DNA from 2 places in the Paeniglutamicibacter sp. ORCA_105 genome. Region 1 is predicted to be linked to the other one. Evidence: predicted binding sites of a transcription regulator. Region 1 holds the regulator's gene; the other holds the start of a gene.

The links. The regulator LexA, encoded in region 1, represses DNA repair genes until DNA is damaged. The targets are predictions, from matches to a motif close to TCGAACANNTGTTCGA.
Region 2: a site for LexA is predicted at 12,799-12,814, ahead of ruvA (Holliday junction branch migration protein RuvA). Genes of this name have one in related genera too.

The regions. Positions count from the first base shown of each region.
Region 1 is NZ_JBIXLM010000001.1:24,010-39,987, reverse strand. Features, by position in the region: gene ACIPUB_RS00195 (ATP-dependent DNA helicase) at 1-1,265, shown strand, start outside; gene lexA (transcriptional repressor LexA) at 1,383-2,102, opposite strand; gene ACIPUB_RS00185 (LysM peptidoglycan-binding domain-containing protein) at 2,391-2,777, shown strand; gene ACIPUB_RS00180 (histidinol-phosphate transaminase) at 2,890-4,005, shown strand; gene hisB (imidazoleglycerol-phosphate dehydratase HisB) at 4,125-4,745, shown strand; gene hisH (imidazole glycerol phosphate synthase subunit HisH) at 4,746-5,381, shown strand; gene ACIPUB_RS00165 (hypothetical protein) at 5,385-5,534, shown strand; gene priA (bifunctional 1-(5-phosphoribosyl)-5-((5-phosphoribosylamino)methylideneamino)imidazole-4-carboxamide isomerase/phosphoribosylanthranilate isomerase PriA) at 5,627-6,370, shown strand; gene ACIPUB_RS00155 (SseB family protein) at 6,590-7,504, shown strand; gene ACIPUB_RS00150 (MFS transporter) at 7,501-8,844, shown strand; gene ACIPUB_RS00145 (DUF1844 domain-containing protein) at 8,993-9,358, opposite strand; gene infC (translation initiation factor IF-3) at 9,685-10,653, shown strand; gene rpmI (50S ribosomal protein L35) at 10,777-10,971, shown strand; gene rplT (50S ribosomal protein L20) at 11,077-11,766, shown strand; gene ACIPUB_RS00125 (TrmH family RNA methyltransferase) at 11,853-12,761, shown strand; gene ACIPUB_RS00120 ((deoxy)nucleoside triphosphate pyrophosphohydrolase) at 12,924-13,358, shown strand; gene ACIPUB_RS00115 (pyroglutamyl-peptidase I) at 13,355-13,987, shown strand; gene ACIPUB_RS00110 (SIMPL domain-containing protein) at 13,984-14,640, opposite strand; gene ACIPUB_RS00105 (hypothetical protein) at 14,637-15,134, opposite strand; gene ACIPUB_RS00100 (LppM family (lipo)protein) at 15,282-15,938, shown strand.
Region 2 is NZ_JBIXLM010000003.1:48,367-64,344, reverse strand. Features, by position in the region: gene ACIPUB_RS02255 (DUF6531 domain-containing protein) at 1-4,370, shown strand, start outside; gene ACIPUB_RS02250 (hypothetical protein) at 4,364-4,792, shown strand; gene ACIPUB_RS02245 (hypothetical protein) at 5,612-6,019, shown strand; gene ACIPUB_RS02240 (GNAT family N-acetyltransferase) at 6,452-7,207, opposite strand; gene ACIPUB_RS02235 (M3 family metallopeptidase) at 7,204-9,225, opposite strand; gene ACIPUB_RS02230 (CapA family protein) at 9,305-10,567, shown strand; gene pdxT (pyridoxal 5'-phosphate synthase glutaminase subunit PdxT) at 10,704-11,375, shown strand; gene ACIPUB_RS02220 (YebC/PmpR family DNA-binding transcriptional regulator) at 11,378-12,133, shown strand; gene ruvC (crossover junction endodeoxyribonuclease RuvC) at 12,143-12,751, shown strand; gene ruvA (Holliday junction branch migration protein RuvA) at 12,872-13,492, shown strand; gene ruvB (Holliday junction branch migration DNA helicase RuvB) at 13,502-14,560, shown strand; gene yajC (preprotein translocase subunit YajC) at 14,736-15,191, shown strand; gene secD (protein translocase subunit SecD) at 15,417-15,978, shown strand, end outside.

The sequences.
Region 1 (15,978 bases):
TCATTGACGAGGCCCACGAACTGCAGGACCGCGTGACCAGCTCGGTGACGCGGCCGCTGTCGGTCAACATGGTCCAGACCGCCGCTTCGGCTGCCCGCAAGCACTGCTCGGTGAGCGTGGACGCGCTGAACCAGGGCGCCAAGGCCCTGCAGCGTGCCCTGGAGGGCGTCCCCACCGGGCTCATGGCCCGCGGACTGAACGAGGACCAGGAAGCGGCGATCAACCAGATCGCCGAGGCCGCGCGCGTGGTGCTCTCCGACTCCAAGCCCGAGGCCAACGCACCGGCCGACGGAGGACGCCAGATGGCCCGCTCGCAGGTCATGTACCTGGTGGAGCAATGCACCAAGATGCTTGAAATGACCGAGGAGCGCGAGGTGATCTGGGCCTCGCGGCCCGGCCATTTCAGCCCGGGGGAGGGCTATGTCCAACCGGACGAGTCAAGCCAGCCCACCTTGATGGTTGCACCGCTCTCGGTGGCGGGAAAACTCAGGGAAGGCCTCTTCGACGGCCGGACCGTCATCCTCACGAGCGCAACCCTGGCCATCGGTGCAGCGTTCGAGCCGGTGGCAGGATCCCTGGGGCTCGTGGGCGACGGGGCGCCGACTTGGAACGGCGTCGACGTCGGCAGTCCCTTCGACTATCCCAAGCAGGGCATCCTCTACGTTGCCAAGCACCTGCCCAAGCCCGGGCGCCAAATGTCCCAGGAGACGCTTGCAGAGATCGAGGATCTCATCAAGGCCTCCAACGGCGGGGCGCTGGCACTGTTTACCTCCCGCCGCGCGGCCGAGGACGCTGCGGAGATCCTGCGCGCACGCCTGGACATCCCCATCCTGTGCCAGGGCGAGTCCAGCATGAAGGCGTTGGTCGACCAGTTCTCGGCGGAGCCCGATACCTGCCTCTTTGGGACGATGACGCTGTGGCAGGGCGTCGATGTGCCGGGCAACGCCTGCCGGTTGGTCATCATCGACAAGATCCCGTTCCCGCGCCCGGATGATCCGCTCTCCTCGGCACGCAGCCGCGATGTCGCCAAGCACGGCGGAAACGGTTTCATGGCCGTGGCCGCAAGCCATGCAGCGGTGCGTCTGGCACAGGGAGCGGGCCGCCTGATCCGCTCGGTCAACGACAAGGGCGTGGTCGCGGTGCTCGATTCGCGCCTGGCCACCGAACGCTACGGAACGTTCCTGCGGGCTTCCCTGCCACCGCTGTGGGCAACACCGAACAAGGCCACCGTCATTTCCGCGCTCGAAAGGCTCAGCGAGGGCTGAGCACGTTGCCTTGTCGGCATCCCGGTCGCGGGAGATGTGCAGGGTGCGCAAACAACAGCGAGGGCCGATCCGATGATCGGCCCTCGCTGTGTTGCGGGATGAGTTGTGGCTGCGGACCTAGACGGAGCGCATGACCGATACGACCTTGCCCATGACGGTTGCGGCGTCACCAAGGATCGGTTCGTATCGGGAGTTCTGCGGCAAAAGCCAGGTGTGGCCATCGCGCTGGCGGAAGGTCTTCACCGTGGCTTCGTCCTCGAGCAACGCGGCGACGATGTCGCCGTTGTTCGCCGTCGGCTGGCGCCTCACGACAACCCAGTCGCCGTCGCAGATGGCGGCATCGATCATGGAGTCGCCGCTGACCTTGAGCATGAAGAGCTCGCCATGCCCCACCAGCTGGCGCGGCAAGGCGAAAACGTCCTCGATCGCCTGGTCGGCCAGGATCGGTCCGCCGGCGGCAATGCGCCCCACCAGGGGGACCATGGCGGTGTCCGCGGAGGTTGTCAGTTCCGAGACGTTCATGCCGTTGGCGGCCCTGAGATCCGACTGGCCCTCCACCACCTCGAGCTTTGCCTCGCTCTTGAGCTGCAACGGCAGCAGGATCTCCATGGCCCGCGGGCGGCGCGGATCGCGCCTGATGTAGCCAAGTTTCTCGAGTTGGCTGAGCTGGTGGGTCACGCTCGATAGGCTGGCAAGTCCCACGGCGTCCCCGATTTCACGCATCGACGGCGGGTAGCCGTTGCTGCTCACGGAGCGCTGGATGGTCTCCAGGACCTTCTTCTGGCGAATGGTCAGGCTCTTCGCGTCGCGTCGAGGGGTTCGTTGTTCGGTCGTCATTGTCAATGCCTCATCCCGATCGTCGCCGGTTGCCCGCGCGTGCCGCAAATTGTCGGTGTGGGTTGATGTAGTAAATACATCGCTTCACAACCAACATCCTAGTAGACAAAGTCACTGCTTTCAAAGATTTGTTCGAACAGATCTGGACACGTGTCGTCGAAAAGTGCTAGAAATAAGATACGCACTACGAACACATGTTCGAAAGATGCGTTCGAATAATCGTCACGTGTTCGACTAGGCGCCCCAGGGTCCCGGCCGGCCAAGTGAATTCAGAGGAAAGGCAAAGACGTGGCAAACACTGCTTTCTCGGCCCCGCTCCACCTTGTACCATCCAACGACTACCTGCCCGAATCCCAGCCAACGCTGGCACCCCTGCGGCTCACCCGTCGCGGAAAGTTCGTGCTGATCGGACTGCCCATCTTCGTGGTGAGTGCCGCAGCACTGATGCTCCTGGGCCTGTTCCTTTCCCCGGCCAACGCATCGGCGGAAGTGCCCCTGGGCGTTGACGCGGTCAGCGTCACCGTCATCGAAGGCGACACGCTGTGGGGGATTGCCCGCGAGTTCGCTCCGCAGCTCGAACCCCGCGATGCGGTTCAACAGATCGGCGACCTCAACAACCTCAACAGCTCGGTGCTGCACCCCGGTGCCGAACTCTTCGTTCCCACCGGAAGCTAGCCCCCGCACCGGCGCTCCCATGGGCGCCGATACAAGGCATTGCGAACCGATTATTACCCTCCGCGCCGGCGAAGATTCTTGGCCCCACCTGCCACCGCCGTAGACTTGGCCCGTGAATGAACGGCTAAATCGCCTGGCAAATCTGCCCCTGCGAGAAAATCTTCAAGGTCTCGAACCCTACGGTGCTCCCCAAATTGACGTACCGATTCAGTTGAACGTCAACGAAAACACCCACCCGCTACCCGCGGAAGTGCATCGCGCCATCGTCGAAGAAGTCTCCGCGGCCGCCGTGGGATTGAACCGTTATCCCGACCGTGAATTCACCGAATTGCGTGAACGTCTTGCCGCGTTCCTGGGCCACGGGCTCGAAGCGGACAACATCTGGGCAGCCAACGGATCCAACGAAGTGCTCCAGCAAATCCTGCAGGCCTTTGGCGGGCCGGGCCGCACCGTCCTGAGTTTCCCTCCCACCTACTCCATGTATCCGCTGCTGGCAGCCGGGACCGACACCACCTACGTTGCGGGAATCCGTTCCGAGGACTATGGACTTTCGGCGGAGGATGCGGCGGCACAGGTTCGTGAGGCCGCGCCGAACATCGTCATCCTGTGTTCGCCCAACAATCCCACCGGTACCGCGTTGGGACTCGACGTCGTCGAAGCCGTCTACGAAGCCGGCCGGGCCAGCAACGCCATCGTGATCGTTGACGAGGCCTACGCGGAGTTTGCCCACACCGGGACGCCTTCGGCGTTGTCCCTGCTGCCCGGTCGCGAGCGGCTCATTGTCTCGCGCACCATGTCCAAGGCCTTCGCCCTGGCCGGAGCACGCCTCGGCTACCTTGCCGCGGCCCCGGAGGTCACCGACGCGATCCGCCTGGTGCGCCTGCCGTACCACCTTTCGGCAGTCACCCAGGCGACCGCGAATGCGGCGCTGAAGCACTCAGACATCCTGCTGGCCAACGTCGAGGCCATCAAGGTCCAGCGGGACCGGATCGTCAACGAGCTCACGCGCATGGGGCTGCGCCCTGCCTCCAGCGATTCAAACTTCGTGTTCTTCGGGGGAGTCAAGGACACCAAGGCCATCTGGGAGGGCCTGCTGGAGGCCGGCGTGATCATCAGGGATGTCGGGATTCCCGGCCACCTTCGGGTCACCGCGGGCACCGAGGACGAAACCACCGCATTCCTTGTCCGTCTCGAGGAACTGCTCGATCAGGGTCCTCACACGCACTAACGCTAAACTTGGTGGGGTGGCGCTGGACGCGGCGGGCGAATTTCACGAAATGCCCGGTCGCGCACCAGCCAGCCGCCGCACCACATCCTCGTCTCAACGCCTGATCTAAAGGAATGTGCATGTCTGCCGAAAAACTCACGGGTCGTCGCGCTCGCCTCGAACGCATCACCAGCGAGTCCTCCGTCTTTGTCGAACTTGATCTGGACGGCACCGGCCGCTCGGAAATCAGCACCGGCGTCCCGTTCTACGACCACATGCTGACCGCGCTTTCGAAGCATTCGCTGATCGACCTGACGGTGCGCGCCACCGGAGACATCCACATCGACGTGCACCACACCGTCGAAGACACCGCCATCACCATTGGCGAGGTGCTGCGCACCGCCCTGGGAAACAAGGCGGGCATCACCCGCTTCGGCACCGCCTATGCCCCGCTGGACGAGGCACTGGCACGCGCCGTTGTCGACATCTCCGGGCGCCCCTACCTGGTCCACGGCGGCGAGCCCGCAGGCCAGGAATACCACCTGATCGGCGGCCACTTCACCGGGTCGATGACCCGGCACGTCTTCGAGGCGCTGACCTTCCACGCCCAGATCTGCGCCCACATCGAGGTGCTTTCCGGACGCGACCCGCACCACATCGTCGAGGCCCAGTTCAAGGCATTTGCCCGCGCCCTGCGCGAAGCCGTGCAACCCGATGCCCGCATCGGCGACGCCATCCCGTCCACGAAGGGTGCGCTGTAGATGGCGGCCAAGACAGTCACCGTCCTTGACTACGGTTCCGGCAACGTCCGCTCGGCCGTCAGGGCCCTTGAGGCAGCCGGCGCCGAGGTCAAGCTCTCGGCCAAGCCCGAGGATATCCTGGAATGCGACGGGCTCTTCGTTCCCGGCGTCGGTGCCTTTGCCGCCGTCATGCAGGCACTGAAGGATGTCGGTGCCATCCGCTGGATCGGACGCCGCATCGCCGGCGGTCGCCCGGTGCTCGGCGTCTGTGTCGGACACCAGGTCTTCTTCGACGAGGGCGTGGAACACGGGATCCGCACCCCGGGACTGGCCGAATGGCCCGGCACCGTGGAGCTGCTCAAGGCCCCGGTCGTTCCGCACATGGGATGGAACACCGTTACCCCGCCGGCCGGAAGCAAGCTCTTTGCCGGTATCGAGGACGAGCGCTTCTACTTCGTGCACTCCTACGCGGTGCAGGAATGGAACTTCGACGTCGCCCAGCCCAAGATGGTCCCGCCGCAAGTCACCTGGGCCGAACACGGCGTTCCCTTCATTGCCGGGATCGAGAACGGGCCCCTGTGCGCCCTGCAATTCCACCCGGAGAAGTCCGGCGAGGCCGGGGCCAAATTGCTGCGCAACTGGTTGGGGACCCTCTAGGCCATGTGGTCCATCATCCTCATGGCAGTCGCCGGCCTGCTGGCCGGCGGAGCGCTCTCGCTGCGCCAGCAACGCGCCCATATCTCCTGGATCATCGCCGCCTGGGTGCTGGCCGGGATGGCGCTCTTCGCCGCCTACGCCCTGACGCTTTAACCGGCACCCCCACCGGTCGGCACGATCGTTGCCGGCCCCGCCTCGCATCACCCGGCCCCAATGCGCCGGCCCGGAAAAACCAAGGAATGATCATGACCGAGAACCAAAACAACATCCTGGAATTGCTGCCCGCCGTGGACGTGGCCGACGGCCAGGCCGTGCGCCTGGTCCAGGGCGAGGCCGGATCCGAAACCGGATACGGCGACCCGCTTGAGGCAGCACTTGCGTGGCAGAACGCAGGGGCCGAATGGGTGCACCTGGTGGACCTGGACGCTGCCTTCGGCCGCGGCCACAACACCGAGATCCTGGGCCGCATTGCCAAGGAACTGACCATCAAGGTCGAGCTCTCCGGCGGCATCCGCGACGACGAGTCCCTCGACCGCGCCCTGGAATTCGGCGCCACCCGAGTCAATCTGGGCACCGCCGCCCTGGAAGACCCGGAGTGGACCGCACGGGCCATCGCCCGCCACGGCGACAAGATCGCCGTGGGCCTGGACGTGCGCGGAACCACGCTGTCCGGCCGCGGCTGGACCAAGGAGGGCGGGGACATCTGGGAGGTCCTGGCCCGCCTGGAAGACGCCGGATGCGCCCGCTACGTGGTCACCGACGTGACCAAGGACGGAACGCTGCGCGGACCCAACGTCGAACTGCTCGCCGAAATGTGCAAGCGCACCGCCAAGCCGGTCATCGCCTCCGGCGGCATCTCCAGCCTTGAGGACCTGCGCGTTTTGCGCGAACTGGTCCCCAACGGCGTTGAAGGCGCGATCGTGGGCAAGGCGCTTTACGCCGGCAAGTTCACCATGGCCGAAGCACTGGACGTGGCAGGCCGCCGCTAGCATCCAGCGGCCGCCGCTTTCGGGCGGCAACAGGTAGGCATCGATCGGATGGGGGCAGTGCCGCGTTGCGGCACTGCCCCCATCTGTGTCTCCGAGCGAGCTTCACCACACCGCCGGGGCGCCGGCACCCAACGAATCGGCCCTGTACATGGGCGCCCGGGCCACAGGCACCGAATCCCGCGATCCACCCCTGATGCGGGCGCAAGATAGCATGTGCATATGAGCACGAATTCTCCTTCTTCCCCCACCGGACAAGGCGCAGAGCGCCACCTGCCCGGACATATCGCCGCCGCCCTGGCGCGCGCCGGCGGGCCCGGAGATTCCGCGGGGCAAAGCTGGGAAGGCCGGGACCTCGGCGGCGAGGGAAACCCGCTGCACAACTTCGACAACGACAACGGCCTGATCGACGCGCAACTCAAGGCGGCACTCGAGGGCCTCATCGCCGGAACCGGCACCGAACAACAGGTCCATGCCGCCCTTGCAGGGGCCCGCGTCTACATTGCCGTCGTGGCCCAGCTGGCCGAAGGCGGCATGGGGGAACACGGCTTTGCCGCGGACAAGGAAGCCGACATGGCTCTGGTCACCCTCTCGGCTCCCGACGGCCGGAAGGCCCTGCCGGTGTTCAGCAGTGTCGAGAACCTCCAGGCCTGGCATGCCGAGGCGCGCCCCGTGGCCGTCTACGCCCCGCGGGCTGCACTTTCGGCCGTGAGCGAGGAAGCCCAAATGCTGGTCCTGGACCCCGGCGCCGACTTCACCTTCGTGCTGCGCCGTCCGGGCATGTGGGCGCTTGCCCGGCAAGAGGACTGGACCCCCAGCTACCTCAGCGAGGAGCTGGCAGCCGTGGTTGCCGAACAGGCCGCGAGCGAAGCGGCGCTCGCCGCGATCCACATGGCACCGGGACACGGGGTGGGGTCGCGCACCTCGGCCGGCACGTCCGTGCCCGGTGGGGGTTCCGGACCGGAACTGCGCCTTGAATTCACCTTCCGCCCGGGTATCGACGAGGCAGGGGCCCGCGAGTGCGTCTCGCGTATCCACGCGCGGTTGTCGGCCAACTCGGACTTTGCCCACAACGTCGACTCGCTCGAGGTGGCCCTGAAGGCAGGACCAACCTCGGATCCCGGCACGCCGGCATGAAATTCGGTCGCTACGGCCAGCTGCTGCGGCAACCGGGTGTGGCTCCGCTGCTGCTGATCGGCATGGTGGCCCGGCTTCCGCACGCCACGGTCGGCCTGCTCCTGTTGCTGCACCTGGTCAACGAACTGGGACTTGACTGGGGCCCGGCCGGTCTCGTGGTCGGGCTGATGACCATTGGCATCGCCCTGGGTGCGCCTTGGCGCGGGCACGTGGTGGACATGTACGGGCTGCGTCGGGCGCTGATTCCCTCCATCATCGCCGAAGCCGTGGTGTGGAGCATCGTGCCCCAGGTCTCCTTCACCTGGGTGCTTCCGCTGGTGTTCGCCGGCGGGCTCTTTTCCCTGCCGGTCTTCTCCGTGGTCCGCACCGCCCTGGGCGTGATGACCACGGGGGAGACCCGGCGTTCGGCCTTCGCCCTGGATGCGATGGGCACCGAACTGGTTTTCATCGTCGGACCGGCGACAGCGGGGATCGTGGCCACATCACTGGACACCACCGTCGGGATGATCGGGATCGCCGCCGCGGCATCGCTCAGCGGCGTGGCGCTGATGATCCTGAATCCGCCCACCAGGTCCGGCCAGCCCGGAGCCGTGGCCACCCAGGCCAACCCGCACGAGGAACGCCTCGGGGCGGAGGCCTCGCTGATCGCCGCCGGACCCGGCGGCCTGGCAGAGGTCGAGGGCGAGTTGATCCTGGCCGGGGCCAAGTCGACGCGGGCGCGCATCTCCGCCCGCGGACGCGGCTTCCGTCACAAGTTCGGCTGGGTCAGCGCCTCGGTGATCGCGGTGTTCATTGCAGCCTCCGGCGCGGGGCTGCTGCTCTCGGGCACCGAGGTCGGCATCATTTCGCTGCTCGACGCGCAGCACAGCGAAGGCCAGCTGGGAATCGTCTTCCTGTTCTGGTGCGGCGCCTCGCTGGTGGGCGGGCTCATCTACGGCAGCCAGAACCGGCGCATCTCGCCGATTGTGCTGTTGCTGGCCATGGCGGTGCTCACCGTCCCGATGGCGTTCGCCACCGGCACCTGGTCGCTCGCCCTGCTCTCGATCCTGCCCGGCATGCTGTGCGCGCCGGTGCTCTCGGCGGCCTCGGAATGGTTGACCGACCTGGTGGCGGAAAAGCGGCGCGGGGAGGCCATGGGCTGGTACGGCTCGGCATTGACCACCGGCACGGCACTGGGTTCGCCGATCACCGGTGCCACCGTGGACTCGTTCGGTGCAAACGCGGGATTCATCGTGGTCGGTGCCATTGCCGCCGTGGTGTGCGCAGTGGCGTTGGTGGCACAGCAGGTGCGCCGGCGCCGGGCCACGACCCGGGCACGCACACTCATCCAGGACGCGTAAGCCGGGGGACAAAAAATGCCCCGCCGTGAAGCGGGGCATTTTTCGGCACTGCGGCCAAGAGGAACAAGTCGGTGCCGGCTGCCCGGAACCGCCCTGTGATCAACCTCTCGACCGCAAGCCGCCAAAATCTTGCAGTGTTACGCGGGTGTTAGTTCACCGGGCCGGTGAGCTTTTCGCCCGGGCCCTTGCCCGGCTCGTCCGGGAAGGTCGAGGCTTCGCGGAAGGCAAGCTGCAGCGAACGCAGGCCGTCGCGCAACGGACCGGCGTGCTGGGAGCCGATTTCCGGGGATGCGGAGACGACCAAACCTGCAAGGGCGGTGATGAGCTTGCGGGCCTCGTCAAGGTCCTTCAGCTCTTCGGCGTCGTTGCCCTCGGCCAGTCCGCATTTGACTGCGGCGGCGCTCATGAGGTGGACGGCGGCGGTGGTGATGATTTCAACGGCTGCCACCTCGGCGATGTCGCGGATCTCGTTGGTGGCGTTGTTGGAGTCCGGATTGGTTTCAGGGGTGCTCATACTGCTAAGCTTTCCATAGACCGACTGAATCCGTGTACTTGGATGCGCCGCCCACCGGGTGGATGTGACCAAGGAGCCATGGAACCAGTACGCAAGTGGAGGCCACTCCCACCCGCAGCAGCCGAATCAGGCGGCCGGGTAAGTTCGGTGCCGATGACCCCGCGGGGTTCGTTGGCTGGATGAATTTTCATCGATCGAATCTGGGGCCTTCGCCTGCACATGCAGCCGAGGGCCTTTCCTTTTGCTGCGGTGGCCTCGAACTTCGAACTACTCAGGAGCAACACATTAGCGATCCACGCATTAATGATCGAATCCGCGTCCCAGAGGTGCGGCTTGTCGGCCCTGCCGGTGAACAGGTTGGCATTGTCCGTATTGAGGATGCACTTCGTCTTGCCGTCGAGTCCGACCTTGATCTCGTGGAGGTGGCGCCCACCGCCAAGCCTCCCGTGTGCAAGTTGATGGACTTCGGAAAGTACAAGTACGAGGCTGCAGTCAAGGCACGTGAAACGCGCAAGAACCAGACGAACACCGTGCTGAAGGAAATTCGTTTCCGTCTGAAGATCGACACGCACGACTACGAAACCAAGGTCGGACACGCACTTCGCTTCCTGGGAGCCGGTGACAAGGTCAAGGCCATGATCCAGTTCCGTGGCCGCGAACAGCAGCGTCCGGAAATGGGCATTCGTCTGCTGAACAAGTTTGCCGAGGCAGTTGCCGAGGTTGGCTTGGTTGAGTCGACGCCACGTATCGATGGCCGAAACATGGTCATGGTTGTCGGGCCTCTCAAGAACAAGGCAGAGGCCAAGGCCGAAGCCCGTCGCTTGGAACAGCGCGATGCCGACAAGGCCAAGGCAGCTAACCCGAAGGCCAAGATGGACACCTCGGAGCCTCAGGGCGACATCGGCGGCTCCGTTGCCGATGTCATCGAGTCGGACATCATGGAAAAGCTTGCCAAGGTACGTGCGGAGGCAGCGGCTGAAGAGGCCGCAGCAGCCGCGGCACCAAAGGTCGCCCCGGTCAGGACAGCCCCAGCAGCGGCCAAGGCCCCTGTCAGGTCGGCACCCGCCCGCGAGGCTTCAAGCCGTCCGGCAGCCTCAAAGGCACCGGCAGCAGCACGTCCGGCGGCCAGCAGGCCGGCAGCGGCAGCGGCCCCCAAGCCAGCCGTCGCAGCCAAGCCGGCAGCGGCACCGAAGCCAATGGCCGTTCCCAAGCCGATGGCCATGCCACCAAAGCCTGCGGGCAAGCCGGGTCCGAAGCCCGCAACCCGCGCGCCCAAGCCCGGGACGACCAAGTAAGGTCGCCCCGAGCAGGGCAGCTCGCAAGAGCAACACCAGAACCACGGATTCCCCCAAACGCGGGAGTCCGCACGATCCCCCGGTCCGAAAGGATCCCGGGAGCAAGTAAGGAGAACGGCGGATATGCCGAAGTTCAAGACCCACAGTGGCGCCAAGAAGCGCTTCAAGCTCACCGGTAGCGGCAAGCTCGTGCGCCAGCAGGCCAACCGCCGCCACTACCTGGAGCACAAGTCCTCCCGCATCACCCGTCGCCTGGCATCTGACCAGTTGGTCGCCAAGGCGGACGTCAAGACCATCAAGCGGATGCTCGGTCTCTAACACCAGTCCGTCTTGGGAATCCTGTCCTGGATTCCCGACCACATAAAGATTTTTTGCCGGCCCAATATTTGAGGCCAGGCGGAACAGAAACAAAGGAGTACACACGTGGCACGTGTGAAGCGGGCAGTAAACGCCCATAAGAAGCGTCGCGTCATTCTTGAACGCGCCAAGGGCTACCGCGGTCAGCGTTCGCGCTTGTACCGCAAGGCCAAGGAGCAGCTGCTCCACTCGTTCGTTTACAGCTACGGCGACCGCCGCAAGCGCAAGGGTGACTTCCGTCGCCTCTGGATCCAGCGCATCAACGCTGCATCCCGCGCCAACGACCTGACGTACAACCGCCTGATCCAGGGCCTGAAGGCTGCGTCGGTCGAGGTTGACCGCCGCATGCTGGCCGAGCTGGCCGTTTCGGATGCCAAGGCTTTCGCCGTACTGGTTGCAGTTGCCAAGCAGGCCCTCCCGGCCGATGTCAACGCCCCCAAGGCCGCCGCCGCAGCTCCGGTTGCACCGGCCAAGAAGGCTCCGGCCAAGAAGGCTGCCGTTGCAGCCCCGGCAGCAGAGGGTACCCCGGCCGAAAAGGCCGAGGCCGCCGGTGCAGTCAAGGGTGTCGAGGGTGAAGAGGCTCCGGCCGGATTCATCATCAAGGGCAACGCCGGTTCCAACAAGTACCACGTCCCGGGTTCGACCTGGTACGACCAGACTGTTGCCGAATACTGGTTCAACAGCATTGAGTCTGCCAAGGCAGCCGGCTTCGAGCCTGCAGGCGGAGAATCCCGCCAGCAGATCAAGGACGCCTAGTCCTTGAGCTCATAAAGCTCTAGTCCAAAGGGACGGAATCGTTTGCGATTCCGTCCCTTTGGCGTATCCCCGGTAAAGTCATTCCCATGAATCTTGCCGGAGACAACGAAGTGACCATGACCAATGTTCGTGCCGAAAAGGTTCGCGAAGTGGCCCGACTGGCCACCCGCACGGGACGCGCCCGCAGCGGCGAGTTCCTGACCGAAGGCCCACAGGCCGTCCGCGAGGCCTTGCGCCTTCACCTTGAAAATGCCGAACAGGGCCGGGCCCCCGTGGTTCGGGCCGTCTATGCCACCGAAGACTGCCTGGACCGTTATCCGGAACTCGAGGTCATGGCCAACAAGGCCGACGGCATCCATACGCGACTGGTCAGCCAGGAAGTCTTGGCGGCGATGGCCGACACCGTGACACCACAGGGGATCGTGGCCGTGTGCATCATCCCCGAAACCAACCTGCAGGAGGTGGCTGCCGGCAAGCCCCGCCTCGTGGCCGTATTGTGCCGCGTGCAGGATCCGGGCAACGCCGGCACGATCATCAGGGCAGCGGACGCAGCGGGCGCCGACGCAGTGGTGCTGACCTCGGGAAGCGTAGACATCTACAACCCCAAGGCCGTGCGTTCCACCGTCGGTTCCGTCTTCCACCTGCCTATCGTCACCAATGTCGATTTGGGTGAAGTCCTTGCCGCGTTCAAGGGCCAGGGCAGCACCGTTCTTGCAGCCGACGGCTACGCTGCCGCTGATTTGGATGCGCTCCAGGATGCCAGCGCCGCACGGCGCGCCGGGGCCGGGGCAGCAGCGCCCGAAGGGGAACCGGCGCTGGAAGACCAGACGGTGTGGCTTTTCGGAAACGAGGGCCAGGGCCTGGACGAAGCCGAACTTGCAGGTGCCGACCACCGCGTGGCTGTGCCGCTGTACGGGATCGCCGAATCGCTCAACGTGGGAACCGCTGCGACGATGTGCCTCTATGCCTCGGCACGGGCGCAACGACGCGGCTAGGTCGCCGGCCGCGCAACTGCGCGACGGCGAAAAGCCGGTTGATTCCGCCATCGACGACGCCGAAACACGCATCCGAGCCGCCGTTCCGCTCACGTGCGTGATCTACATCGAACCCGATATCCTCGGGGCTTCCGCGACGCTTCCCAACAAAGGACAAAGACCATGGCCTACAAACAGATAGTCGCCGCCGCGATCCTGGACTCGCTCGTGTCCCCGAGCCGGCTGCTGGCCGCGCGACGCACCGCGCCGCCGGAGCTGGCGGGAATGTGGGAATTTCCCGGAGGCAAGCTCGAACCCGATGAGACCTGTGAAGACGGCGTGAAACGCGAACTGGCCGAGGAGCTCGGCATCGAAGTTGCCCTGGGCAGCGAGGTCTTCGGTCCTGTCCCCGAGGGATGGGTGCTCAACGAACGTGCAGCGATGCGCGTGTGGTTTGCCGAGGTCACCGCCGGAACCCCGGACACGCTCGAGGACCACGACCAGCTGGCTTGGGTCGCTTTGGAACACGAGGCACTCGAGGCCTTGGAATGGATACCTGCAGACCTTCCCATCGTCCGCGCGGTGCTAGCCGACACCCTGGCAGGTGCCACCCGGTGATCCTGTTCACCGGTTTTGAACCCTTCGGCGGCAGGGACTCAAACCCCTCGATGTCCATCGCACGCCAAGCCGCAAGCATCTTGGAGCAGCAGGGGATTGCGACCCGGGTCGCGGAACTGCCCTGCGTGTTTGCCACGGCCCCGGCGGTGCTCGAAGAGCTGTTGGCCACCTGGCAGCCGCGCGTGGTGATCAGCCTCGGGCTGGCCGAGGGCCGCGGAGCACTGGGGCTGGAAAAGGTCGCCATCAACCACCTGGACGCCCGGATCGCAGACAACGCCGGGGACCAACCCATCGACCTGCCGGTATTGGCGGGAGGACCGGCCGCGTACTTCTCGGGCCTTCCGCTGAAAGCCGCCCTGCAGGCACTGCGGGACCCGTCCGCCGAACTCGGCGACGTCGAGGCCGAGATCTCCTATTCCGCCGGGACCTTTGTCTGCAACCAGGTGTTCTATTCCCTGATGCACCACGCCGGAAGGGCGCCGGGGCTCCGCGCAGGGTTCATCCATGTTCCCTGGATGGATCCCGCCGCCCCCCGGATCGCGATCCATGCCCGGGCTGTGGCATGTGTGGCACAGCTGGCCTTGGCCGGTGCCACCGAACCAAGGCTTGGCGCCGGCACGGAGTATTAGGCACCCGCCTCCGGCGATGGGTCATCGGCGCTGAGTTCCCAGCGGACCTCGAGCGTCACCGACAGCTGCCGCCGGCCGGCAACCACCGGCATGGACTGCGCCGCAAATTGGGTGGACTTGGTGCGTTGCAGCGGCAGCACTGGTTCGCCGGCGACCTCGCGGACCAGTAGCACGGGCCCGAGCCGTGCTCCGGCGAGCGAGGCCAGATGCTCTGCCTTGGAACGTGCATGGGCGAAAGCCGATTCCCGGGCGTTCCGCAGGGCGTCGGCGGCGTCGGAAACCTCGGCATTCATCGAGTGGATCCGCAACGCGTCCCCGCCGGCGGCCACGGCGGCCGCCAACACCCAGGTCACGTTGTCCGTCGTCAGGTCGGAGGCCTCGATGTTGGTTTCGGCATCGTAGCCATCCAGCACGGATTCCTCGTTGCGCCAGGCGTTGCGGGCGGCCAGTGCGATTCCCGTGGTTGCCAGGTTTGCTCCCGGGGCGGCAACCAACACCGCCTCGATGACTTCCCTGGCACGCTCCGAGGCAAGCCCGAAGGCCTCCGCAGCTTGCGCATGGTGAACCTGGACGGTGAAAGAGATGCCCATGACGTCGGGTACTGCAGTCGCGGAGGCTGTCCCGCGCACCGTGATGGCCGGTGTGCGCTTCATGCCGGAGTGCCCTTGGTTGTGCGTGCGGTTGCCGTTGCGAGGCGAAGACCCCGTCGCAGGCCGGCTGCCACCACGGGGAGCAGCTTGCGTACCGGCCGTTCACGGTAGCCGCCGGCCTGCAGATCGGCGGCGCGTTCAAAGATGTTCCGCGATGCCGGATCCGAGGTGCGCAGCCAGGAATAGCCGGCCGCCGCAAAGTACAGGGGGATGAAGGGGAGTCCCAGGCACAAGGCGTATTGGGTGGCATGTGTTTCCTCGTGGGACAGCAGCGCGGGGCGCTGGGCCGGCGTGCCCAGGGAAGGGCGGAAAAAAACCACGTTGCCCACGGTGAAGGCTCCCGCCTTGGGAAGCACCGGAGTGTAGTTGCGCGCATAGAGGATTCCCCGCGCACCGCCTTCGATGTTGCATCCGGTGACGGCGGCCAGCAGCAGGCCGCTGATCGTGCTCAGGTTCAGCCAGTTGGCGACCTCGCGTGTGCGCTCCCAGGTGTCCATGGTTCCCCAGTGTAATCCCGGAGCCTACGCAAAGGCGGGTGGGGAGCCCATGAGGCAATTCTCGGCCAAGGCAATCCAACCATTAGTGTTGACTATTGAACCGGGAGCATCGTTGCAGATCAATGCCCCGAACGTGGAGGAGAATACATGAAGAAGATCGTATCCGTCATTGGAATCATGGTGGCGCTGATGTTGAGCCTGACCGGGTGCATAAAGATGGATGTGGATCTGGTCGTCTCGAGTCCGGAAGAGGCTAGCCTCGACATGGTGGTGGCATTCGACAAGCGCGTTGCCGGCGACATCTCGGTCGAGGAGCTCATGACCCAGATGGGTACCACCGAGGAGGAATTCTTCCTGGGCATCCCCGCGGAGGCACAGAAGGCGCCGTACGACGAGGAAAACTTCAAGGGCTACGTCTTTAGCATCGAGAACCAATCGCTGACCAAGTTGGGCGACCTTTCCGGCAGGCTTGGCCCGAAGGTCAATATCGAATACCGCGACGACCTGTACCACTTCTCCGCCCGGGGACTTGCCGGGACCGACACCTCGAGCCTGAGCGAGTCCACGATGACCGTCACCTTCCCGGGCGAGGTCACCTCGGCCAGCGCCGGGGCACACATCGAGGGCAACACCGTGAGCTTCGACATGCGCGAAGCCACCGGCGAGATGACCGCCGTGGCCAAGCCCAAGGACAACACTCCGATCTACCTGTCCCTCGGTTTCGGGGTCCTGGCCTTGCTGGGCGCCGTCGTTGCCGTCGGCACGATGCGCCGCCCCGAGCGCACCGAAGACGTGCACGCCTAACACCGCGCAACGCCGAACTTCCGGGTTCGGCCGCTGAACG
Region 2 (15,978 bases), on a different contig from region 1:
TGTCCGTCCACCGGGACCGGCCCGCCGAGGGCGCCGGTGCCGGGCAGGTGACGCGGCTGACGCAGGTGCGGGGCAGGTTCCTCGAGGTCGACTATGCCAACGGGCTTGTCGCCGTGGTGAGGGCTTCGGACGGGCGGCGCGTCGAGTACGGGTACGACTCCGCCGGCCGGTTGACGTCCGTGGCCACGGAGCTGGGCGCACGTACGTATCGATGGAACGAGCAGGGCCTGATCGACGCGGTGGCTTCGGCCGCGGGCGTCCTCGAGGCAGAGAACACCTATGACGAGCACGGCAGGGTTGCCCTGCAGGTGACCCAGCACGGGCGCAGGACACGCTTCGCGTACCTGCCGGGCCGCGTCACGGCCGTCTCCGACGAGGACGGGTCGCGTTCGAACGCGTGGATCGCCGACGCCAGGGGCCGGTTGGTCGGCGTCCTGGACAGCGATGACCGGCGCCAGTCCATGGCGTATGACTCCCACGGGAACCTCGTCTCCTTCACCGAGCGCGACGGGTCTGTCACCGTCCACGCCTACGACGAGAGGGGCCGGCGGATCCGGACCGTGACTCCGGAGGGCGCCGACCTCACCTACGGGTGGGACGGACAGGACCGGATCACCACCCTCGTGACGGCATCCGGCGCCGTGGTGGCCTACGAATATGCCGACGACATCTGCCGCGATCCGTCGGCGATGATCGACGCGTTGGGCGGGCGCACCGAGCTGGACTGGCGCAACGGGCTGCTGACCCGGGTCATCGACCCGGTCGGGGTCGAGATCGGCTTCGAGTACGACGGGTTCGGCGACCTCGTCGCGACCCGCAACGCGGTCGGCGATCTCGCGCGGATCGTTCGCGACGGCGCGGGCCGTCCCGTCGCGGCGATCAGCCCCTCCGGCGCGCAAACCCGTTTCACCTACGACGCAACCGGTGCCCCGGTGCGGCGCGAGAACCCGGACGGCGGCGTCTGGGCCTTTGAACACGACCAATCGGGGCGGATCACCGTCTCAGTCGCCCCCGATGGCGGGCGGACCGAGCTTCAATATGCCGCCAACGGCGAGCTGGCCCGGACGGTGGACCCCCTGGGACGCAGTGTCGAGCGGATCTTTGATGAGCTGGGCAACGTGACCGGCACGGTGTTGCCGGACGGTGCCCGGTGGGGCTTTGTCCACGACGACCTTTCCCGGCTGGTCGGCATCAAGGATCCGGCCGGCCATGACTGGGCGCGGGAATACGACTCTCTCGGCAATTTGAGCGCCGTCGTTGACCCGACGGGCGTCCGCACGGATTCCAGCACGGACCGCAAGACCGGCACGGCGACGCTGTCGGAGGCGTTTGCCTCCTCGACCATTCGCTTTGACGAGTATGGCCGCCCCCTGCGCGTGGAGGCCGAGGACGGCTCAGCGGAGCTCATCGCCTATGACGCGGCGGGGAACCCGGTCGAGCTTGTCGACGGCGAGGGCGGGCTGACGGTGTTGGGCCGCGACGTGGCCGGGAAGATCACCTCGGTCACCTCCCCGACGGGCGCGGTGACCCGGTACGAGTATGACGCGTGTGGTCGGCCGTGGCGGACCACGGATCCGTTGGGTGCCCTCACCGAGTTGGCCTACGACGCCGACCAGCGCGTCGCCGCCCGCACGCTGCCCACCGGTGAGGTGGAGAGGTTCGAGTACGATCCGTGCGGACGACTCTTGCTGCACCGCAATCCCGGGCGGGGCGTGTCCGGGTACGCATACGACAAGGCCGGGCGGCTGACGTTTTCGCAGGATGCCTGGAACGGCACGCGCCGTTTCAAGTACAACGTGGCGGGGGAGCTGACCGAGACAGTCAATGGCGTGGGCGGGCGGACCCGCTTCGAATACGACGTTCGCGGGCGTTTGGTGCGGGTCACCGATCCGGTGGGCGGGGTGGTGACGCGCACCTATACGGACACGGACCAGGTGGAGTCGGTGACCGATCCGCTGGGGAGGGTCACCACCGCGACATATGATCCCGCGGGGCGGCAGCTGTCCCGGACGGACCCGGACGGGCAAACCACGTCCTGGGCCTACGATGCCGCCGGACGCGAGGTTTCCGTCTCGGTGGACGGGCAGCTGGTATCCGCACTCGAGCGGGACCTGGTCCGCCGCCGCTTGGTGGTCACCGACTATTCGGGCCCGGACGAGCTGGCGGTCGAGCATGAGTTGTCGTTCGACCGGCGTGGCCTGCTGACGGGCCGCACCCGTGGTGGGGCGGGCCTGTCGTGGGAGTATGACGCGGATGGAAACCGCGTCCGGTTCACCGACGCCCAGGGGACGGTGACGGCGTACACGCGTGATGCCGCCGGCCAGGTGGTTGCCGTGGAGAACTCCCTGTTGGGCCCGGCGGTGTTCGCCCACGATGCATCGGGGCGCATCACGTGCGCGACGGTGGGGGACCTGGTGCAGGAATGGGTCTATCGGCACGGATACCTGGCCGAGAACACGCGGTCCGACTGCAGCGGTGCTGGCGCAAAGGACGTGACGATGATCGGCCGGGATGCCGAGGGCCGGATCACGGGACTGACGCGTGCCGGGGCGGTGACCCGGTACGGGTACGACGGCGCCGGGCAGATGGTCACCGCTGCCACCACGCGGGCTGGTGGCGCCGGCACGCACTCGGGGTGGGAATACGACTCCGGCGGGCGTCTGGTGCGCGAGAGCACGCCGGATGGCGTGCGGGTGTATGAGTATGACGTTGCGGGGCAGTTGCTGGCGGTGACTGATCCCGACGGGACCCGGATCGAGTACGTGTATGACGGGTTGGGCCGGCGGAGTCGGTTGATCGCCCCGGATGGGTTGTGGACCGAGTATGCCTGGGGTGCCAACGGCTCCCTGGCGGGCACCACCGTGCGCACCCCCGATGGCGGTGAGGTTTCCCGGCACAGCTTGTGGGTCGATGCCCTGGGTGAGCTGGCAGGAGTCGACGGCGCCGAGCTTTGGTGGGATACGGCGAACCCGGTTCCGACGCTGGCCGGGATCGGCGGCGGGCAGGTTCTGTCCCTGCCCGGCGGTGTGACCGGTTTCGGTGATGGGTGGGCGAGCGCCGGCTGGCGTGCGGTGCGTCCCACGGATCAGCTTGATCCGTGGGCCGTCATCGGTGCTCCTTCCCTTTCGGGTGCGACGCCTGGTGGCACGGGGCCAGTCGGTGTGTTGCCGGTGGGTGTCGGCCTGACCGGTGGTGGCGGGCTGGAGGTTGCGGGCCTGGAGTGGCTGGGGGCGCGTGCGTATGACCCGTCAGTTCGCGGGTTCCTGTCGACCGATCCCTTGGCGCCGGTCCTGGGTGCGGGGTGGGATGGCAACCCGTATGCCTATGCGGGTAACAATCCGCTGAATGCGACCGATCCGACGGGGCTGCGTCCGCTGACCGACGCTGAGTTGAAGGCCTACGACGGATCGGTCGGCGGCAGTGTGGTTTCCGCGGTGGGGGATTGGTGGAAGGGCAACTGGGAGTATGTCGCCGGGGGCGCGATGGTGGTTGCCGGCGGCGCGCTCATGGCCACCGGTGTCGGGGGGCCGGTGGGGATGATGTTGATCGGTGCCGGTGCGGACACGATCATTCAGAAGGCCACGACCGGCGGCGTGAACTGGGGGCAGGTGGCCCTGACGGGAGCTGTCGGGCTGGTTGCCGGCCCTTTGGCCGGCCGGGTGGGTGGCCTTGTCGTTTCCGGAGTCGGACGTGCCGGAACCGCGGTGACCTCGCGGTTGCTGCCGGCTGCGGGCCGCATCGGCTCCGCAGCAGTTTCGGGGGCAAGCCGGGCGGGTGCGGCCGTCTCGGCGGTTTCCTCGCGGGCTGGTTCTGCGGTGGCTTCGGGGGTCTCGCGTGTCAGCACGAGTGTTGGGGGCTACGTCGCGAGGTTGCCGGGACGGCAGATGGTCAGGTCTGCGGTCTCCAACGGCATCGGCGGAGGCGCGGTCAACACGGGAATGTATTACGGGACCACGCCTCGAAAGGATTGGTCGACGAGGGGCGGTTTGGGAGCCGCTGCCGGCGGGTTCCTCGGCGGTGCGGTCGGTGGCCAAGGCGGGTATCTCTTCCCTCGCGCATCCGGTCGAATCCTGCAGGCTGCCCAATACGGTACGGGCGGAGGGGGAAGCTGGGCCGGCGGGCACCTCGAGCATGCCATTACGGGAGAAGACTACAGCAAGTTGGAACAGGGATATGACAGCATTGGAGGAGCGCTTCTTTCACGGTTCCCGGGCGCTTCCGATTTGGGCCCGAATTTGGGCTCGAACCCGAATTGGATGACGCACTCCTTTGCTGCGTACGGTGGAGCCCACGCGGGCGCTATTGTTGAAGGCGCGAAATTTGTCGGTGGAGAAGTTATTGAGAGATGGACAGGAGTAGAGCCGTGGTAGCAAAAAATGATGGTGCGGGTGCGGATAAGCGGGATCCGGATACTGAGTTCACTGAGCAGGATCTACTACTTGGAAGGAAGGCCTCGAAATTTGTAGACATTATTTGTATCATTTCTTTTGTCGTAAGCATATTAGTTGCAATTTTCGTTTTTATGAACGTTCCCTTGGACACCAGAATGCCTTACGATGGAAAATATGATCGCAGTGGAAGTGGAATTCCCATGCCGATTGCGTTAGTTATGTCTCCGATATTCATTGTTATTTTTTGGCGAACAGGCAAGAAACCTGACGCTCATCATATGCGTAAAGGATCAAGAATTGGCTTGTATATCCTTGGGCCGGCCTTGATGGCAGTAAGCGTCTATTTTCAATTCGTTTTTGCGGAGGGGATTCTCGTTGAAGGGGGATACCTTGCGGGGTGAAGTGATTCTGGGGTCCGGGCATCGGTGGTTTGAACCGAAGTAACTCGGCTCACCCCAAGACCCTTCCTTGATGGCGTGTCGCAGGATCAGGTCGATGCCCGGGTATCGGGTGTGGGTCACGGTGAGGCTCAGGCATGGTTCCTCGAAAGCAGGAGATTCACGCTTCGTCGTCATCGGATCCAGGGTGATCGTCAGTCGGCCCAGGGTCTGGACTTGGGTGGCGGGGTCGAAGTGATTCGTGTCGACGCACGGCCGTTCCCGGACGGTGTGGCGCAGGACCCGGCCGGTGCCGGCGTAGCGGGTCTGGGTCTCGGTCAGGTTTCGGCATGGCTCGGCGACCGCGCCATCTCGTGGCCCATGGGCGCCGCGGCCAGGGGGTCGTCAGGAAGCCCGGGGCAGTGGGATCGATGTCGCCGGTTGCTGTGAGGATCCGCCGAACCGACGAGAATCCCGCCCGCTAGCGCTCCCAAGGCGTCCCGCGTCGACCAGTCCTTGCGAGGGGTGGTGCCGTAGTGCATTCCCGTGTTGACAGTGTCTCCGCCGATTCCGTTGGAGACCGCAGACCTGCCCATCTGTCGTCCCGGCAACCTCGCGATGTAGCGCCCAGCACTCGTGCTGACACGCGATTCCTGACCGAGCAAGGGGCAGACCGAGTTGGAGGCATTGCTGTTGGTCGGGTGAATACCGAGTTGCATCCTGGTGTCCCGGGACGCGAGGATCTCTGGAACGGTGGAGTCCAGGGATTTGTCATGGGAGGCAGCGGGCCAGCGACTGGCCGTCATTCTAGCGGTTGGTGAAACGAGTAGTAGAGGGATATTGATGACTAGCGAGAGGCCGGCTCAAAAGGCGGGCGGGCAAAGATCCAAGTGGTTCTGGAAAATCGCTGCAATTTTCACGATTTTTGGCGCTGCCGGCGTTCTGTTAATCCCTCTGTGGAACTCAATTGGGGTCGAGGCAATTCAGTGCGAGGTGGTGTCTGCGGAGCCGCGGACGAGCTCGGGGGGCTCGAGGGGTTCGGTGTCGACGGCAGGGGTGTTGGTCAACACGTCGAATTGCGGGGATATCTACGTCGACCGCGGCGTCAGCTTCGATAACCAGGAGGAGGTTGCGGCTTCCTTCACGGCCGGTGATGAGTATGAGTTCGACATTGGATGGTTCTCCCGGGTCATCATGGAAGGAATCTTGGACCGAACTCCGTCGGTACAGGATTACCGGCTGCTGCCCTGAGCGCTGAGAGGCACCATGGTCGGCTAAGGAGTGGGCCCTTAATCGGCGGACGATTCCGCCGGTGGCCATCTGACTGAGACGGATCTGCCGTTTTGGCAGTCACTCCGCCGATCCGCATAGGCAAGAGCGGGGATGATGCCCTATCGACCCCCCGGCACGGTCCCGTTACTGATCCGCCGGGCGCACTTTGGAAGGAAAAAACCAAGCGGCCCGAAGCCATCCTGCACGGTGGATTCCCGATGTGTTAGCCGACGGTCGACGTTGCCGTATCAACGAGCTTCACGATCTGGGGAGTGGTAAGCCCGCCGCGGTACATCAGCACTCACTCTGCGTTCGGAGCCGCTTCCCGCCTCTTAGAAAGTGTTGGGGAAAGTTCGCGGTATTTCCCTGGGCGCTTATTCGTTCTTCCCCGCCTACTTTCGAGGCTTCATCTCACCGCAGCACCAGGTGCCGTCCGCGGCCCAACAGGCGCATGCCGTTGGCCTCGAAGAACGGTGCTGAACGCGGCGACGCGGCGGCAATGAGCTCGATGCTTGATTCCTCGTCCAGCCCCAGTGGGTTGACCATGCCGCGGGCCAGCCCGTTGAGCAGGGCCGACCCGATGCCAAGCCGGCGGTGCGCAGGCGACACCGCCAGCCCGTGGATGGCCAATTGTCCGCCGAATGCCTGCTGGGCGAAGGCACGGCCCACCAGATCACCCTCGAGGGTGCGGGCTGTGGCCTGTTCTACACGGCGCAACGCCGGGTGTCCGGCGCTAAGGCCCGCGGTGGCCGGATCGCGCCACAGGTTGGCGACCTGGAGTTCCTTCGCATCGGGACCGACGGCCTCGGGGATGTCCGTGCCCAGGCGCACGCGCCCGTCCCAGGGCTCCTCGGGTCCCACCAGTTCCCCGGCATGCCAGGAAATCTGTGCGGCATCGGAGAATCCTGCGGCCTCCAGCGGGCCCGAGGGCGCACCGGAATTGACCCAGGCATCCACCCGGCGTGCACCGAGGCGGGTTCCCTCGGCCAGGCCCGGGCGCAGCCCGGCTTCCTGCGCGTGGGCTGGGAACAGCAATACCAGCCGCGCTCGGGCCGGCTGCCAGGCCCATGAGCATCCGTGGGTGGTGAAGAGTTTGCCGCCCGTGGCAATGGCTACCGCCTGGTGCCAGTGGGAGAGCGCCTCCTGGGCAAAACTAATGGTTGTCACGCTTTGATTTCCTTTGCCAGGCCGCGGCGAAGCAGCAACGGTTCGATCAGTGGCGGGCGGCCGCGGAAGATCTCATAGGACTCCAGCGGGTCCCGCATGTTGCCGCGCGAGAGCAGCTCCGTGCGGAACCTTTCCCCGTTTTCCCGCTTCGGCCCGCCGTTCTCGGTAAACCATTCAACGGTGTCGGCGTCGAGCACCTCTGACCAGATGTAGGAGTAGTACCCGGCCGAGTATCCGCCGTCGAAAATGTGCTTGAAGTACCCGGTTCGGTAGCGCGAGGGGACCAGATCCGGGATCAGCCCGGCCTCGGTGAGCGCCCGATGCTCGAATTCGAGCGGGTCCGCGACGAGTTCGCCGTCGGTGAGCGAGTGCCAGGCCAAGTCCAGGACGGCGGCGGAGAGGTACTCGGTGGTGGCAAAGCCCTCGCCCCACAGGGCAGCGGCCTCCAGCGCCTCGACCGTGCCGTCGGGCAGCGGTTCTCCGGTGCGGGTGTGTGACGCATAGCCTGGCAGCACCTCGGCGTGCAGGGCCCACATCTCGTTGACCTGCGAGGGGTATTCGACGAAGTCCCGCGGGACGCTGGTGCCGGCCAGCGACGGGTATGCGCCATTGGAGAAGAGCCCGTGCAGCGCGTGCCCGAACTCGTGGAAAAGCGTGTTGACCTCGTCCAGGCTCACCAGGGCAGGCTCGCTCGCCGCCGGCTTGGGAATGTTTAGGGTGTTGGTGACCACCGGAAGTTCGCCCAGCAGCGACGCTGATTCGCGGATGGAGTTCATCCACGCGCCGCCGGCCTTGGTGGATCGGGCAAAGTAGTCGCCCAGGAACAGGCCGAGTGTCGACCCGTCTTCGTTGAAGACCTCCCAGGTGCGCACGTCGGGGTGGTAGGTCGGCAAGTCGAAGCGCTCGGTGAAGCCCAGCCCGTACAGCCGGGTGGCGGCGGCGAACACGCCGCGCTCGATCACCGCATCCAGCTCGAAGTATTCGCGCAGCGCCGCGGTGTCCAGCGCGTGGCGTTCGCGCGCCACAGCCGCCGAGTAATAGGCCCAGTCCCAGGGCATGATGGGGGAGCCGGAGATCTTTTCCAGTTCGGCCGCCTCGGCGCGGGCATTGGCCACGGCGGGGGGGATGAGTTCGGCCAGCCGGCCGCGCACGGCGTCCAGGTCGGGGGCGGTGGCCTCCTGCAGCACGACGTCGGCGTGCGTGTTGTGGCCCAGCAGCCGGGCCCGAGTCGAACGCAACGACGCCATCCGGGCCGCCAACTCAAGGGTCCGGTTCTCTCCCTCCAGCCCGCGGTTCACCGAAGCCTCAAAGAGCCGGCGGCGGGAATCGGAACGCACCAGCCGCTCAAGCAAGGGCTGCGAGGTGGGCAGCACCAGGGTCAGCAGGTAGCCGTCGGCGTGGCCGGCGGCCCGGGCTGCATCGGCCGCGGAGGCACGTTCCCCGTCGCTGAGCCCTTCCAGTTCCGCGGCATCGGCAAAGAGCACGGCGGCCTCGTTCATGGCACCCAGGAGCCTGCGCGAATATTCGCTGGAGAGGTCGGTGATCTCGCTGTTCAGGGCACGCAGTCGTGCCTTGCTGGTCTCGTCGAGTTCGGCGCCGGCGGCACGGAAGGTGCGCAGGGTCTCGGCCACCAGCCGGGCATCCTCGCCCACCAGCCCGGCGGCATCCAGGGAGACCAACCGGGCGAAAAGTTCCTCGTCCAGGTGGATGCCATCTTCGTGCGCCGAGACCAGGGCCTGAAGCTCGGGGTCGATTTCGCGCAACTCATCGGTGCCGTGTGCCGAGAACACCGTCCAGTACGTCATCAGGGCCCGGCGCAGCAGCGCACCGCTGCATTCCATGGCCACGAAGGTGTTCTCGAAGGTCGGTGCCTCGGGGTTTTGTGCGATGGCCCGGAGTTCCTCCAGCTGACCGTCCACGCCGTGCCGGACCGCGTCCAGGTAGTGGGGAGCTTCCAGGGCTGAATAATCTGGGAATTCAAACGGCAAGGTGCTTCGCTCAAGCAACGGATTATGCATGCTGTTAACCCTGTCATAAGCCCGCGGTGCTGTCCGTTTCCCGCGCCGCAAGACCCGGCGCAGGGTTAGGCTTTTGGCTATGTCTCATCGATTCGTGCGCGGCACCGTTGGCCGAAGACGCGCAGCCCTGTGCGCGGCGTTGCTGCTCGTCTCCGCGTTGGGTGCCTGCGCCCCCGCGCCGCCTTCGCCGGGGCCCTCCGAAAGCACCGCGGCGACGGCTTCAAGCCTCTCCGCTCCCACCGGGCAGCCCGCGCCAACCGAAGCCGCGAGCGCGCCGGGGACCTCAACCAATGCCGCGTCGGCGTCCCCGAAGGCCCCTGATTGCCCGGGGGATGAGTGCATCGAGGTGGCCGTGGCCGGCGACATCCTGCTGCACCCGGCCTTGTGGGACCAGGCGGAGAAGGACGGGAAGGGATCGATGGACTTCGGGCCGCTGCTGGAGGGCATCGAACCGTACCTGGCGGACAGCGACCTGGCGCTGTGCAACCTGGAAACCCCGGTCGCCGCCCCGGGCGGTCCGTTCAAGGGGTACCCCATGTTCAGCGTTCCGCCATCGGTCATCCCCGCCCTAAAGGACGTCGGCTACGACGGCTGCACCACCGCCAGCAACCACTCCATGGACGCCGGCGTGCCAGGGGTCAAACGGACCCTGGATGCGCTCGATGCGGCGGGGCTGCTCTCCACCGGTTCGTACCGCAGCGCAGCCGAGGCCGCGAAGCCGTTGATGGTTGAGGTCGGTACCGCAAGGGTCGCCGTCATTGCCGGCACCTTCTCGCTCAACGGGGTCGCGGAGGATGCTCCGTGGCGGGTGGACGACATCGCCAAGGCCTCGCTGGTCTCCCGGGCAAAGGCCGCACGTGCGGCCGGCGCTGACATAGTCATGGCGGCGCTCCACGACGGTGCCGAATACAGCAGCGAGCCCACCGCATCTCAAATCACGCTGAATCGCTCGCTGGCCGAGAGCGGGGAATTCGATTTCATCTACTCCCACCACACCCACTCGGTGCTGCCGATCGAGAAGCACAAGGGCACCTGGATCGTCTACGGCCTGGGGAATTCGGTGGCCAAGCACGCAACCAGGACGGTGCTGAACCAAGAGGGCATCACGGCGAAAATGCAATTCGTGCGCACCGGGAAAAGCTGGAGTCCCGGGAAGCTGGTGTGGGCGCCTCACATCATGGCCCAGGACCCGCTGCGGTGGTGCGCGCTGCCCGCCGCCGACGGGGAACCCTGCACCACCAAGCGCCAGGACAGCGCCTCGCTCAAGCGCACCACCGACACCGTGAACTCCATGAACGCACGCACCGATGGCGCGAAAATGTGGTCGTTGCCACAACCGTAGCCGTCCGACGCGCCCGAGAGCGTCATCAAAATATTGCCGAAAGGCTGCCCGGGTTTACGCTGAGCTGTCCACGCGCTCCATCGCGGTGCGCCGGGCACCCACCATTCATTTCCACGAAACCAGAAAGTGATCCACGATGGCGCCACGTATTGGGGTTCTTGCCCTGCAAGGGGATGTACGCGAACACCTGGCCGCACTCGATTCACTGGGCGCGCTGGCGTTGCCGGTGAAGTCCCCGCGCGAGCTGGCAGACCTTGACGGGTTGGTCATTCCCGGCGGCGAATCAACGGTGATCGACAAGCTCTCGCGCATGTACGGCGTGGCCGAGGTGCTCAAGGCCAGGATCGCCGACGGGTTCCCGGTCTACGGGTCGTGTGCCGGAATGATCATGCTGGCCGACACCATCGCCGACCCGACAAGCAACCTCAAAGGCGAACCCCAGCAAAGTTTCGGGGGAATCGATATGGTGGTCAAGCGCAACGCCTTCGGGCGCCAGGTCGACTCCTTCGAGGTGGACCTGGCGATCCGCGGGCTCGAGTCCCTCCCAAGCCAGGACCCGAACCGGGTGACAGCACCGGTGCGGGCGGCATTCATCCGAGCGCCGTGGGTCCAAAGCGTGGGTGAAAAGGTGCAGGTACTGGCCAAGGTCCCCGCCGAAAACACGCCCTTGGGCGCGGATGGGCTTCGGGTGGATAGAATTGTTGCAGTACGTTCGGGAAATTTGCTGGCGACCTCCTTCCACCCTGAGGTGGGCGGAGAGCGTCGGATCCACGAACTCTTTATCCAAATGATCAGAGGAGACGCGTAAGCATGTCCGGCCACTCCAAATGGGCTACCACCAAACACAAGAAGGCTATCCTCGACAGCAGGCGTGCCAAGTCCTTCGCCAAGCTGATCAAGAACATCGAGGTCGCCGCCCGCGCGGGCGGCGCCGACATGGCCGGAAACCCGGGCCTTGAACTTGCGGTATCCAAGGCCAAGAAGACCTCGGTCCCCAGCGACAACATCGATCGCGCCATCAAGCGCGGCGCCGGCCTGACCGGTGAGGTCATTGACTACACCGAGATCATCTACGAGGCCCGCGGCCCGCAGGGTTCGGCGTTGCTCATTGAGTGCCTGACCGACAACAAGAACCGCGCTGCCTCCGAGGTCCGCCTGGGAATCACCCGCAACGGTGGATCGATCGCCGATCCCGGATCCGTTGCCTACATGTTCACCCGCAAGGGCGTCGTGGGCCTGCCGAAGAACGGCCTGACCGAAGACGACGTGCTGATGGCAGTGCTCGACGCGGGTGCCGACGAGGTCAAGGAAGCCGGGGAATCCTTCGAGATCCACTCCGAACCCACCGACCTGCGCTCCATTGTTGCGGCACTCGAGGAAGCCGGCATCGCCTACGAGAGCGACGAAATCGAATTCGTTCCCTCGATGCAGGTGGAACTGGATGCCGACTCGGCCCGCAAGTTCCTGAAGCTGGCCGACGCGCTCGAGGAACTGGACGACGTCCAGAACGTCTACTCGAACGCCGACATCAGTGCCGAGGTCATGGCAGAACTCGAACAGGACTAGTCCTCTTCCATGCCCTTAAGAGTGGTTGGCGTCGACCCCGGACTGACCCGTTGCGGTCTGGCCGTGGTCGACGTCGAGCCCAACCGTCGCGCCACGCTGATTGATGTATCGGTGGTGGGTACCCCTCCGGGCACCCCGCTGGACCAACGACTGTTGGCCATCGCCGATGGCATCGATGCGTGGCTCGACAAGCACAAGCCCGACGTGCTGGCCCTCGAGCGGGTCTTCAGCCAGCTCAATGTCAGCACCGTGATGGGCACCGCCCAGGCCTCGGGCGTTGTCATCGTTGCCGCGGCACGGCGCAACATCCCCGTCGCATTGCACACCCCCACCGAGGTCAAGGCCGCGGTGACCGGATCGGGTGCGGCCAACAAGAACGCCGTGGGCAAGATGGTGGCCAAGATCCTGCGCCTTGATGAGCCTCCCTCGCCCGCCGACGCCGCGGACGCCGCTGCCCTGGCCATCACGCACGGCTGGCGCGGTGCCGCATTCGGCTCCGCCGGCGCCGCCGCCTCCGCCTCGGGATCACGTCCCGCGGGCGGATCTTCGGGCCTGACCCCGGCCCAACGAGCATGGATCGCCGCAGAGGCCAAGGCCCGCTCGGTCAAGGCTCGCTAGCCAATTCGGCGCCTCCACGGGCGCAGCCTTCCGAACCTGTAAGCTGTTCGTAGATATATTCGCATGGCTGGCGTGTTCGACGAACTTCCGCGCGGCCCGGTACCACGGAGGAACGCCCACATGATCAGTACGCTGCGAGGAGTGCCGCAACAGGTCAACCTGAACAATGCGGTCATTGAGGTCGGCGGCTTCGGCATGCTGATCCAAGCCACCCCGCAGACGCTGGCCACCTTGCAGGTGGGCCGCGAAGCGCTGGTGCACACCTCCATGGTGGTGCGCGAGGACTCGATGACGCTCTTCGGCTTCGCCAGCGGGGACGAACGAGAGGTCTTCGAGGTCCTCACCGGGGTCTCGGGCATCGGCCCGCGCACCGGCCTGGCGATCCTCTCGGTGCACACCCCCGAGGAGGTCCGCATCGCCGCGAGCACCAAGGACACCAAGGCCTTCACTAAGGTCTCGGGCATCGGACCCAAGGGCGCCGAGCGCATCGTGTTGGAACTCAACGGCAAGCTCGTCCCCACCGGGGCCCCGGTGCCGGCAGGCAGCCCCGTGGCCGCCAGGTCCTGGGAACCGCAGGTCCTCGAGGCGCTGACCGGCCTGGGCTGGACGGAGAAGGATGCGGTCAAGGCCCTGGACGCCCTGACCAAGAACGACCCGCAAATCGTTGCAAGCGGCAGCGTGCCGGAAATCCTGCGGGCGGTGCTGCGTTCCCTGGGGCGCGGCAACCGGCCGGGAAACTAGGAGTAGGCCATGGCAGAAACCGGTGCGTTGACCGACGCCGGCTCGGAACCCGAGGAGCGGGTGCTCGAGGCGGCGTTGCGCCCCAAGAACCTGGACGATTTCGTTGGCCAGGCGCGCGTCCGCCAGCAGCTTTCGCTGGTGCTCGAGGCCTCCAAGATCCGCGAACGCACCGCAGACCACGTGCTGCTCTCGGGCCCGCCTGGCCTGGGCAAGACCACGCTGTCGATGATCATTGCCGCCGAGATGAACGCGCCGCTTCGCATCAGCTCGGGCCCGGCGATCCAGCATGCCGGCGACCTGGCCGCCATCCTCTCCTCGCTCACCGAGGGGGAGGTGCTGTTCCTGGACGAGATCCACCGGATGAGCCGCCCCGCCGAGGAAATGCTCTATATGGCCATGGAGGACTTCCGGGTCGACATCATCGTGGGCAAGGGTGCCGGCGCGACGGCGATTCCGCTTGAGCTTCCCCCGTTCACCCTGGTCGGTGCCACCACCCGTGCCGGCCTGCTGCCCGGGCCGCTGCGCGACAGGTTCGGCTTCACCGGCCACCTGGAGTTCTACAGCGTCGAGGAACTCGAGCTGGTGCTGCGCCGCTCGGCGATGATGCTCTCGCTGAAGGTCAATTCCGCGGCGTTCTACGAAATCGCCTCCCGCTCGCGCGGCACCCCCCGCATCGCCAACCGGCTGCTGCGCCGGGTGCGCGACTGGGCGCTGGTGAACCGGCTCGAAAGCATCGACGCCCGCGCAGCCTCCGCCGCCCTGGACATGTACGAGGTCGACGCCCGCGGTCTGGACCGCCTGGACCGTGCAGTGCTCCATGCCCTGTGCACCAAGTTCGGCGGGGGACCGGTGGGCCTCTCGACACTCGCGATTGCCGTCGGCGAGGAGACCGAGACGGTGGAGACCGTCGCCGAGCCGTTCCTGGTCCGCGAGGGCCTGCTCGGGCGAACCCCGCGGGGCCGCATCGCCACCGCGGAGGCCTGGAGTCACCTGGGACTCCGGATGCCCGCCGATGCCGTATTTGCCGGGCAGGCCAGCTTCGAGCTCGACGCTGACGACGAGGAATAGGCGCCGGCCAACGCCCCGCGCCGGCGCGAGCCATGATTCAGAGGACATTCGCAGGCCAAAACGCCTGCGCGGTCGGGGTTTGGCCAGAAAGTCCCTATAGTATGGAAAAGCCCACCGGCTGCGCAATTGCGATTGTGCGCGCCGTTGACCATGACTTAGAAACAGGTATTATCTCGTGACCGAAAACGTTTTGGCCCAAGCCGCTGCCGGCGGAGCGGCCCCGTTCGACCCGACCATGTTGATCATGCTCGCCGCCTTTGGCCTGCTGATCTTCATGATGATGCGTGGCCGTAAGAAGGCGGCCAAGGCTCAGGAGGAAATCCGCTCGAATCTTGCCCCGGGCGCCGAGGTGATGACCCAGTTCGGTCTCTTCGGCACCATCTCGAGCATCGACACCGATGAGAACAAGATCGTCCTGGAGGTATCCCCGGGCAGCTTCGTCACCGTGCACTCCCAGGTCGTTGCCAAGGTTGTCGCCCCCGAAGCGGCCGAAGCCGACGCCGTTGAGGTCCCGAACGATGCATCATCGCTGACCTCCGAGCAGGCCGGGAACACCGAAGCCGCCGACGTCGAAAGCCCCGAGGAGACCCTGCGTCGCCTCAACAACGACGACAAGGGCCCCAAGGCCTAACGGGGCCGTGCCCCCCGGGCACCCCCCTCACCCCCGTAGCAGTGAACGGTGGCCGGATTTCTGTGGGCCAAGGGCCCACAGGTGAGCAACCCGGCCTCGACCGAACTTCACCAAGCGGCCCGGAGCCGCCCCGGATCCCTCTGAGGGGGGAGTTGCGGCCGGCTTCGGGTTTTCCGCGGAATCTTCGTCCCCGCGAGGGCGACGGAACAACCAGAAAGCCCCACGATGTCATCTACTGGTCCGATCAAGCAGGCGCGTAAATCCCTGCTGTGGCTCGGCGTGATCTTCCTTATTTCGGCAGCCATCCTCATTACCGGCGTGCTGAGCGGGAAGGCAGCATTTGCCCCCAAACTTGCCCTCGACCTTGAGGGCGGCACCCAAATGATCTTGGCCCCGCGAGTTGAGGGCGGTGCCGCGGCAACGCAGGAGCAACTGGACCAGGCGGTGGAAATCATCCGCCAGCGTGTGGACGGCACCGGTGTGTCCGAAGCCGAGATCACCACCCAGTCCGGGCGCAACGTCGTGGTCTCCATGCCGGGCGTTCCGGACACCCGCACCCGCGAACTGATCCAGGCCTCGGCCAACATGGAGTTCCGTCCGGTCATCCTGGCCGGGCCCTTCACGGCCGTTCCCGAGGACCAGCGACTGCCGGAGGCGGAGCTTCCCAAGCCGTCTGCCGAGCCGGAGAACGGTTCGGACCTGAACTGGATCGACGCGGCCCTGTACCAGCAGTTCGAGGCCTACGATTGCCCCGCCGAGCTCGGCCAGGGATCCGAGGAATCGCACG